3 regions of the Mesorhizobium sp. WSM4850 genome follow, and region 3 is predicted to be linked to each of the others. Evidence: riboswitches for the same ligand, from Rfam matches in the RefSeq annotation. Region 3 holds a riboswitch; each other region holds the start of a gene.
What was found. A riboswitch is a leader RNA that binds a small molecule or an ion and turns the genes downstream of it on or off. The one in region 3 is predicted to bind cobalamin.
Positions count from the first base shown of each region.

Region 1: linked by a shared signal. The riboswitch ahead of AC0L2Z_RS05940 (DUF1636 family protein) and the one ahead of metE (5-methyltetrahydropteroyltriglutamate--homocysteine S-methyltransferase) in region 3 are both predicted to bind cobalamin.
Region 2: linked by a shared signal. The riboswitch ahead of AC0L2Z_RS06575 (CbtB domain-containing protein) and the one ahead of metE (5-methyltetrahydropteroyltriglutamate--homocysteine S-methyltransferase) in region 3 are both predicted to bind cobalamin.

Region 1 covers NZ_JBVVPV010000003.1:4,299-7,565, forward strand. The annotation lists gene cobN (cobaltochelatase subunit CobN) at 1-122, opposite strand, end outside; gene cobW (cobalamin biosynthesis protein CobW) at 141-1,178, opposite strand; gene AC0L2Z_RS05940 (DUF1636 family protein) at 1,175-1,609, opposite strand; cobalamin riboswitch at 1,648-1,852, opposite strand; gene AC0L2Z_RS05945 (winged helix-turn-helix domain-containing protein) at 2,124-3,267, opposite strand, start outside.
Region 2 covers NZ_JBVVPV010000003.1:106,172-109,438, reverse strand. The annotation lists gene cobU (bifunctional adenosylcobinamide kinase/adenosylcobinamide-phosphate guanylyltransferase) at 1-414, opposite strand, end outside; gene AC0L2Z_RS06580 (CbtA family protein) at 437-1,201, opposite strand; gene AC0L2Z_RS06575 (CbtB domain-containing protein) at 1,231-1,410, opposite strand; cobalamin riboswitch at 1,448-1,657, opposite strand; gene AC0L2Z_RS06570 (heparan-alpha-glucosaminide N-acetyltransferase) at 1,968-2,960, shown strand; gene AC0L2Z_RS06565 (methyltransferase family protein) at 2,957-3,267, shown strand, end outside.
Region 3 covers NZ_JBVVPV010000042.1:57,773-61,039, reverse strand. The annotation lists gene metE (5-methyltetrahydropteroyltriglutamate--homocysteine S-methyltransferase) at 1-1,356, opposite strand, end outside; cobalamin riboswitch at 1,472-1,670, opposite strand; gene AC0L2Z_RS28410 (adenosine kinase) at 2,066-3,058, opposite strand; gene metK (methionine adenosyltransferase) at 3,168-3,267, opposite strand, start outside.

The sequences.
Region 1 (3,267 bases), on a different contig from region 3:
GCCAGCCCGGCCAGATCGCTGTCGGTGAAGGACAGCGCCACGACATCCGCAGGCGTCTGCCTGAGATCGACAGGCTCGGCAAGATCGTCGAGCGAGGCGGATGTGGTGGTGAGGATGTGCATCGCGGCTCGTGCCTGAGGTCAGCCGGCGAGGATACGCTCGATCGCCGGGCGGTTCAGCCCTTTCAGGCCGATGACGACGAGGCGGGAGCGGCGATCGTCGGCGGCGGTCCAGGCGCGGTCGTAATAGTGGTTGACGCGCGGCCCGACTGCCTGCAGCAACAGCCGCATCGGCTTGCCGCCGACCTCGACGAAGCCTTTTACGCGCAGTACGTTTTCTTCTTCCGCCGCCGTGGCGACACGCAAAGCCAGCTCTTCGGGATTGGCAATCGACGGAATGTCGATGACGAACGAGTCAAAATCGTCATGCTCGTGATCGAGCTCGTCATCGTGGTGGGTCTTGCGGTTCTCGATGTCGTCCTCGACGGCAAGGCCGAGGCCGAGCAGCACGGAGGGATCGACCTTGCCCTGCGAGGCCGGCACGATCTTCACCGCGCGGGCGGCGTGCTTGCCGATGACGGCATTGGCGCGGGCCGAGCCGGCGGCGTCCATCAGGTCGCTCTTCGACAATATGATCAGGTCGGCGCAGGCGAGCTGGTCCTCGAACACCTCCTCGACCGGATCGTCGTGGTCGAGCGTCTCGTCCTGCGCGCGCTGCGCCTGCAGGGCGTCCATGTCGTTGGCAACGCGGCCTTCGGCCAGCGCCGGTCCGTCGACCACGGCAATGACGCCGTCGACCGTCACCCGGCTCTTCACCGTCGGCCACTGGAAGGCCTGGACCAGCGGCTTGGGCAGGGCCAGCCCGGAGGTTTCGATCAGGATATGGTCGACCCTGGGCGTCAGCGACAGGATCTGGTCGAGCGCCGGGACGAAATCGTCGGCGACGGTGCAGCAGATGCAGCCATTGGCCAGCTCAACGATGTTTTCCTCAGGGCAGGTGTCGATGCCGCATCCCTTAAGAATCTCGCCATCGATGCCGATGTCGCCGAACTCGTTGACTATGATGGCCAGCCGCTTGCCGCCAGCGTTTTCGAGCAGATGGCGGATCAGCGTCGTCTTGCCGGCGCCGAGGAAGCCGGTGACGACGGTGCAGGGCACGCGCGAGACGGAAGTGGTCATATCTGGTCCTTCAAAAGGTCGAGGGGAGGGATGCGGGCAACGAGGCCGCGCTTCAGGCAATCGGGGCGGCCGCGCCATGGCATGAGGCCGTCGGTCGAGGTGGCGAAGAGTTTTGCGCCGGTGATGAGATCGGCGCCGCTGGTCGCGGTCAGGTCGCCAAAGACATAGCTCCAGCAGCCGTCGCGCAGGATAGCGGCGCTGAGGCGGCGCTTGCAGTTGCCGAGGCATTCGACGCTGCGGATACGGATGTTTTCGCCAGAGGCGGCGCGGCGCGTGTCTTCGGCCAACAATTCGCCGGCGCGAGGATGGCCGTCGGAGCCGGTCTCGTCACGGCAGGAGGTGCAGACGATCACGGTGACGTCGGCCAGAGCATCATCATCGCCGGACAATACGCCCGCTGTCTCAGCCGAAAAACTGCTGTCGCGTTCCAAATCAGGCTCCTTGCCCGGAAAACCCGCCAGGCGATCGGATTCTTAAGTCCTAGACGGCAGGTCTCCTGGCTCGCGGGTCATCGCCTTCGTGCCGCCTTCCCGGGATTTTTCCCAGTGGTTATCGGCCTTGGCTCGTCGCTTACAGTTGCGGGGACAGCCGCGGATTTGAAATCGAGATTTCGCACCGCATTCCCTCTTGGCTCCTCCCTTTGCCGAGAGGAGACCGTCTGAACCGGATTTAGGCTTGTGGAGGCAGTCGTGTCAACGCATGCTTCCGACACGGCGATGGAAACGCTTCAGAGCAATTTTGGATGTCGGCGCTGCCCCTCATTGCCCTGCCGGGCATTTCTCCCCGTATAGTGACGGGGAGAAAGAACTGGCCGCAACGGCGGCGCCCCCTCCTGCAACGCTGGCGATTGGCGAAACCATCGATGACAGCGTCCCTCTCCCCGTCTCTATACGGGGAGAGGATGCCGGCAGGCAGGTGAGGGGCGGCGCCGACATCGGCAATCCCTTACGAAACCGCGACTTCCGCCAGCGCCTGGCCCAAATCCCCCGCCGGCGTCACCTCGATGCGTTCCAAGCCGAGCCAGCCCTGCATCAGCTTCACTTCCTCAAAAAGTTCGGCGGCGGTTTGCGGCGGCGCGCCGGGCTCGGCATAGGCGGCATGGACGCGCAGCACGCCGGCCGGGCGGTCGGCCTTGACGTCGATGCGCGCCACGATCCTTTCGCCGAGCAGGAACGGCAGCACATAATAGCCGTACTGGCGTTTTTCGGCCGGGGTGTAGATCTCGATGCGATAGCGGAAGTCGAACAGTCTTTCCGTACGTGCTCGCTCGAAGACAACCGGATCGAACGGAGCGAGCAAGGCGCGCGCCTCGATCTTGCGCGGAAAACGGGCATCCCTGTGAAGATAGGCTGGCTTGCTCCAGCCTTCGACGGTCACCGGCAAGAGGTCGCCGGCGTCGACCAGTTCCTCGATGCGGCCTTTGATGTCAGCGGGAGAGAGGCGAAAATAGTCGCGCAGGTCGCCTGCTGTCGCGACGCCGTGGGCGCGGGCGGAGATGCGCAGCAATTCGCGGTGCGCATCCTCAGGTGAGGGCACCGGCAGGGCAAGTATTTCCGGCGGCAGCACGCGCTGCGGCAGATCATAAAGCCGCTCGAAGCCACGACGTGACGCCGTGGTGATGCGGCCGGCCCAGAACAGCCATTCGAAAGCGTGCTTGGCGTCGCTCCAGCCCCACCAGCCGCCGGAGCCTTTCTGGCCTTCCAGGGCGGAAGCGGCGATCGGGCCGCGTTCGACGACCTCGCGATAAATGTCTTCAATGTAGGCGGCGCGCTCGCGGCCCCACTTGGCCAGCCCGCTATACATTTCCTCGCCACGTTCGGCCCGTTCCATGCGCCAGCGCATCAGCGGATAGGTCTCGACCGGCAGAAAGGAGGCTTCGTGCGCCCAATATTCGAAGACTTTGCGCTTGCGCGTCACGGCGGCGTTGTCGAGCAGGGCGAGCGGGTAGGGGCCAAGCCGCGAATAGAGCGGCATATAATGGGCACGCACCACCGCGCTGACGGAATCGATCTGCAGCAGACCGGTCCGGCCAAGCACACGGGCCAGATGGCGGCGATCGGGCGAGCCGTTAGGGCGAGGATCGGCAAAC
Region 2 (3,267 bases), on a different contig from region 3:
GGCATCGCGAAACCGGCGGGCAAGCGCATTGTCAGGCACGATGCCCTGGCCGACCTCGTTGGAAACCACGAACCACGGCCCGCGCGGCCGCGACAGCACATCCGCCAGCCCTCGGCATTCGGCCTCAATGTCGCGTTCGGCCAGCATATGGTTGGACAGCCACAGCGTCAGGCAGTCGATCAGGACAGGCCGGCCGTCAGGCAGCGCCCCGATCGCGCCGACGAGATCGAGCGGCGCATCGATCGTCGTCCAACCGTCGCAACGCCGCGCTCGGTGCAGCGCGATGCGTTCGTGCATCTCGTCGTCATAGGCTTGCGCCGTGGCGATGTAGGTCCACGGCGCTGGACAGGCCGTCACCAGGCTTTCGGCATGCGCGCTCTTGCCCGAGCGTGCACCGCCGACGACCAGGGTCAGCTTGCTGCCTGGAGCAGCGCGATCAGGCAAGGCTGTCGCGCAGGCCGGTTGCGGCGCCGGTCAAGCGGCCGCGCACCACGCCGACGACAGCGCCGAGCACCAGCCAGAACACCAGATTGGTCAGCGTCACCGCCACCACGAACTGGTGGTGCAGGCCTTCCGGGATCGGCGATTCGAAACTTTCGGGCTGCGGCGCGCCGACAATATTCGGCGCGACGATCAACGCTACGGCAAGAAGGGCCAGCGGCAGCGATTTGCGAAAGGCGAGCAGCCCGAGACCGGCAGCCGTCGCCACCACGGTCGCCGTCCACCAGATCTGGCGCTGGGCGAAATCGGCCGCCGGCATCGCCGGCAGTTCGGGCGGCAGGCCGAGGTTCGGGGCCAGCGTGAACACCGCGAAGCCGGCAAGGCCCCAGAACAGGCCCTGTCGCCAATTGCCGATGCCGCCGGCGAATTCCGAAGCGGCGACCAGGATCAGCGCAAAGCCGATGCCGGTGACGACGTTGGCAACGACGTTGAAAGCGAAGCGCTCGAAGCCATCGGCCGGCGCCCAGCCTTCCTCTTCCGCGGTGGCTGCTTCAGCCGGCACGGCGCTGCTCATGGCATTGCTGCCTGCTGCGGCCGGCGACAAACCATGGTCATGCGTGTGACCACCGCCGGCCTGTTCGTAGACTTCTGCCTTGAGGATGAGTGGCACGGTGGCGTAGGCCTGCATGCAGGCCAGAACGACGCCGGCCACTAGCCCTGCGATCGCCGCGATGAACACGACGTTGCGAAACAGTGTCATGGTGTCAGCCCCTCGTCAGTGGCCCCCCGTCAGTGGCATGGAAAGCCCATCGAATGGCGATAGTCGTGAGCGGCATTGTGGACCGCATCGATATGCGAGAAGCCGACAAAGCCCATGACGAAAACGCCGAGAAATGCAGCAAGCGCCAACTGCCCAAAGCGCGACTGCGAGGAGACGGAAGCGCCGAGCGAGACGGAAGCGGTATTCATGTCTTGTCCTTTCGCCCTCCACCCGAGGGCATAGAAGTCAGTTCTCCTGTCGCCGGCAGGTCTCCTGGCTCGCGGATCAGCGCCCTTCCCCACCTTCCCGAAGAAGCTCTTCCCGAAGAAAATCTTCAGTGGCATATGGAGAGGACTACCGCACACAGTTGCGGGGGCAGCCACGGCATCGGGCGAATTTTGCCCCTACCGCATTCCCTCTTGGTTCCAAAACGGAACCGACGACGGCTGCGACTATAGGCAGAATCGCCGCGCCCGGCAAACCAAATTCCGCCAGCTAGCAGCGCGAATGCGCCGTCAAGGTAATCGTTTCTCGGGGGCTCTTTCTTCTCCCCTTGTGGGAGAAGGTGGCCTCGCGAAGCGAGGTCGGATGAGGGGTGTTCCAGCTTGGCAAAAGCCGCGCTCCGTCCAACACCCCTCTTCCGTCTTGGCGCTGCGCGCCAATCCACCTTCTCCCACAAGGGGAGAAGGAAGGGCGGCGCCTGTCTTCTTTTGTCCGGGGCAACCATGATAGTCGTCTTGCAGCACTGAATCAGAATTGCGAGACCATGACCATTCCTACGCCGGCCGTTCAGGACCGATCCAGGCGCATCATCGCCATCGACGTCGCCCGCGGCATCGCTTTGCTTGCCATGGCGAGCTACCATCTCACCTGGGATCTCGAATTCTTCGGCTACACCGATCCCGGCCTGACCGCCTTTGGCTGGTGGAAATTCTACGCGCGCTGCATCGCTTCGACCTTCCTGTTCCTGGTCGGCGTCAGCCTGTTCCTCGCCCATGGCAAGCAAATCCGCTGGAACGGCTTCTGGAAACGCTTCGCCATGGTCGGCGGGGCGGCGCTCGCCATATCGGCCGCCACCAGGCTTGCCACACCCGACAGTTTCATCTTCTTCGGCATCCTGCACGAGATCGCGCTCGCCAGCCTGCTCGGCCTGGCGTTTCTGCGGCTGCCGGCGCTGCTGACGCTGGTTGTCGCAGCTTTCGTCATCACCGCGCCGCTCTACCTCAGGTCCGAGATCTTCGATCATCCGGCCCTGTGGTGGGTCGGCCTGTCGGCAACCAACCCGCGCTCCAACGATTATGTCCCGCTGTTTCCATGGTTCGGCGCTGTGCTTGCCGGCATCGCAGCGGCAAAGCTTGCCTTCGCCTCCGGCATGCTGACGCGGCTGGCGGGCCTAACGCCCGGCCGCTGGACTAATCCGCTGGTCTTTATCGGCCGGCACAGCCTCGCCTTCTATCTGATCCACCAGCCGGTGCTGATCGGCTCGGTCTGGCTGATTTCGCAAGTCATGCCGGCAGCCGTTGAAACCAGGCAGGTCACCTTCCTGAAAGAATGCCAGGCATCGTGCGAGCAATCGCGCGACACGGAGTTCTGCAGCAGCTATTGTGTCTGCATGCTCGATACGCTCGAGGGCGAGGCCACGCTTGATCGGCTCTACCGCAACGACCAGGCTGCGGAATGGAAGGCGCATCTCGACGAGCTCGCCGGCGCCTGCACTGCCAAGGCCGACGGCACTTTGATGGAGGGAGGAGCACAATGACCGACCATCAGCAGAAACCGGGCCAACAGAAACCGGGACAGCAAAAACCGGGGTTTATACCGTGGCCGCCGCTGATCTATGTCGCGGCCATCGCCGTCAGCATCGCGCTTGGCTTGCTTTATCCGCTGCCATGGATCGGCGGCCTTTTGGGCGACATCCTGTTCGCGGCCGGCTGGGTGGCATTGTTCGGCGTCGTCGCACTCTGGTTCACGGCGATCCGCATCATGATCCGGGCAAAGACGACGCTCCACCCGAACGCCGTGCCGGACCATCTGGTGACATCGGGCCCCTTCGCCGTCAGCCGCAA
Region 3 (3,267 bases):
GGACCCGATGGTCGTCGTCGGGAACGGCGGCAGGCCGAGCGCGTCAGCCTGGACTTTGGAGCGCTTGGCAAATGCGCTCTTTCGTTGCTTCATCACGCCGTCAATGCTGCTAACACGCCCGCGGACGAGCGGATCATGGACTTTTGTCAACATTGCGCGCGCGGCGGCCGCCTCTTCATAAGCCTTCAGCGCGCCTGCTACACCCTCCCTGCCTTCGGACAAGGCTTGGGCCAGCACGAGCAGCTCTTCAGTCTTCTGGGCGGCGAATGCCAGCCACGAACGAACGTCTACATCGAGCGCGGTCTCCATCCGCAGGTCCATCGGCACATGAAGCATCGAGCAGGAAGGCGCAATTTCGACGCGGTCCAGCGGCCAGCCGGCAATGACCGGCTTGATGCGGTCGAGAATTGCAGACAGGTTCGCGCGCCAGACATTGCGGCCGTCGATCAGGCCAAGTGACAGCACCAGATCCTTCGGTGCAAGCCGACCAACCGTCTCCAACTGCTCGGGAGCGCGCACGAGGTCGAGATGCAGGCCCGCCAGGCCCAGCGAAAGCGCGGTCGCCAGATTGTTTCCCAGCGGCCCGAAATAGGCAGCCAGCATAATTTTCAACTTGGGCGCGGCTTTCGACAGCTGCCCGTAGGTGAATTCGAAGGCAGCTCGTTCGTTCGGGCTAAGGTCGAGCACAAGCGCCGGCTCATCAATCTGAACCCAGTCGGCCCCCGAGAGCTCCAGCCTCTGCAGGAGTTGCTCGTAGACGGGCAGTAGGCGCGGCAGGAGCGCTATGGGATTGAAGCCCTGGTCGGGAGACTTCGCCAGCTTCAGGAAGGTCACCGGTCCAAGGATGACCGGGCGTGTATGGGTGCCGAGCTCTTTTGCCTCCAGAAAGTGATCGACTGGTTTCGTCGACGAGAGGGCGAAGGTCTGATCGTCGCCCAGCTCCGGCACGATGTAGTGGTAGTTGGTGTCGAACCATTTGGTCATTTCCATCGCGGTTACGCGCTGCCCCTGAACTGCATGCCCGTGACCGGCCCGTCCGCAACCCGCGCTATCGCCTTGCGTCCCGCGCGCCATCGCGAAGTAGATGTCGAGCGGGACCTCGCCGCCCGTCCAGCCGTAACGAGCTGGCACGGCGCCGACCATTGCTGCGGTGTCGAGCACATGGTCATACAGTGAGAAATCGTTCGACGGGATTTTCGACACGCCGCGGTCGCGCTGCTCGCTCCAGCTGGCGGCACGCAGTGCCTTCGCCGTCGCCAGAAGGTTGGCAGCAGAAGATTTTCCGGACCAGTAGCTTTCGAGCGCGAATTTCAGTTCTCGCCGGCGACCGATACGCGGCACGCCAAGCGTTGCTATGGGAACTTGCTGGGAGACATTCATTCCATACCCCGATGGTTGGGGCGGGGCCAAGGAAGGCGTTAGCAGGCCGGCATCAACGCCGAGCTGCCGCGGCCACCAGACACCCCGCCCGTGGACGTTGTTCGCCGTGGCAGGTCTCCTGGCTCGCGGGTCACAGCCTCTGCCCCGTCTTCCCGGGGCAGTTCGCCCCAGTGACATTGGTGGGTTGGCTCGCCGCTTACGTTGCGGGGGCAGCGCCGGCATTGCACCGGCTTCCCTCTTAGCTCCGCTACGGCAACACCTTGCGGAGAACCACGACCCGCAGACGATCGCAGCCGCTCGCATTGCTGTCAATGCCGTATAAAGAAATGTTTATGTGCTTATGTGAATTGTTCGCCTGCGGCGTGTTTGCAAGTCTCATGTCGCCGTCGAGCTGAGCCCTTCTGCGCGACTCTCCGCTGTGTGCAGACTGTGGCTCGCCCCTCGGGCAATCTGCCTTTTGTACGATCCCGTCTCAAAACGACTTCGTCAAAAATGGCTCGTGTTGGCCATTCATGATCGGGCGGCAGTACTGGCCCGAAGTGCGACAACGTTCCTAAGCCTGCAAAATTGAAATTTGGAGAAAAACCGCCATCCTTCACGCAGGCACGCGACATTTCGATTTACACGCGCTTGTCTGGACAGCCTGCACAACGGGAAGGTGGGCAGCACTTCGCGGAAATGCCCCCTACAGCAACCCCGCCTGCTCAGCCTCTCGTCGCAGATTCTGCCGTGGCCTGGGGCCGATCTGCTGGATCACCAATCCGGCCGCCAGTGAGCCAAGGTCGCCGCAGGTCTGCAGGTCGCGGCCTTGCGTGTATCCATGCAGGAAGCCGGCGGCATAGAGATCGCCGGCACCCGTGGTGTCGACCAGTTCCTTGATGGCGGTCGCCTTGATGACCACGGTCTCGTCCCCGCGCACGATCACCGAACCTTTTTCCGAGCGGGTCACGGCGGCGATACGGCAATCCTTGCGGATCTGCGCCAGCGCCTCGTCAAACGACGATGTCTGGTAGAGTGACTTGATCTCGTGGCTGTTGGCAAAGACGATATCGACCGTGCCCGAACGCATCAGTTCGAGGAACTCGTCTCGGTAGCGATCGACGCAAAACGAATCCGACAGGGTCATCGACACTTCGCGGCCTGCCGCGTGCGCCAGCATCGCCGTCTGGCGGATTGCTTCCTTGGCGCGCGGCGGATCCCACAGATAGCCTTCGAAATAGGTGACCTTGGCGCCAGAGGCCTTGTCGGCCTCGACATCCTCCGGCCCGAGCTCGACGCAGGCGCCGAGATAGGTGTTCATCGAGCGCTCGCCGTCAGGGGTGACGAAGATCATCGAGCGCGCCGTCGGCGGCTCGCCCTTGAGCGGCCTGGTGTCGAAGGCGACGCCCTGCGCGTGGATGTCGTGGGCGTAGATTTCGCCCAGCGCATCGTTGGAGACCTTGCCGAAGAAAGCGGCGCGGCCGCCGAAGCTGGCGACGCCGGCCGCCGTGTTGCCGGCACTGCCGCCGGACGCCTCGATCGCCGGACCCATGCGGCTGTAGAGCAGCTCGGCGCGCCTTGTGTCGATGAGGTTCATCGCGCCCTTGATGATGCCGTTGGTCTCGAGGAATGCCTCGTCGCACTGCGCGATGATGTCGACGATGGCATTACCGATACAAAGCACGTCATATTTCGACATCAGTGTCTCCGCCAAAAAGCCGAGCCGGCTTCTCGCCACGCCGGGGCCGGCGTGTTTTTGGCGAGTGTGGAATGGGTCGCCCTATGCCGACGCATCCAATACCCGCGCATCACGCAGCTGCCGGTCCTGCCTCACGCAACAGGTCGTCAGCTCTGTCCGTCTTTTCCCAGGTGAACTCCGGCTCTTCGCGGCCGAAGTGTCCGTATGTC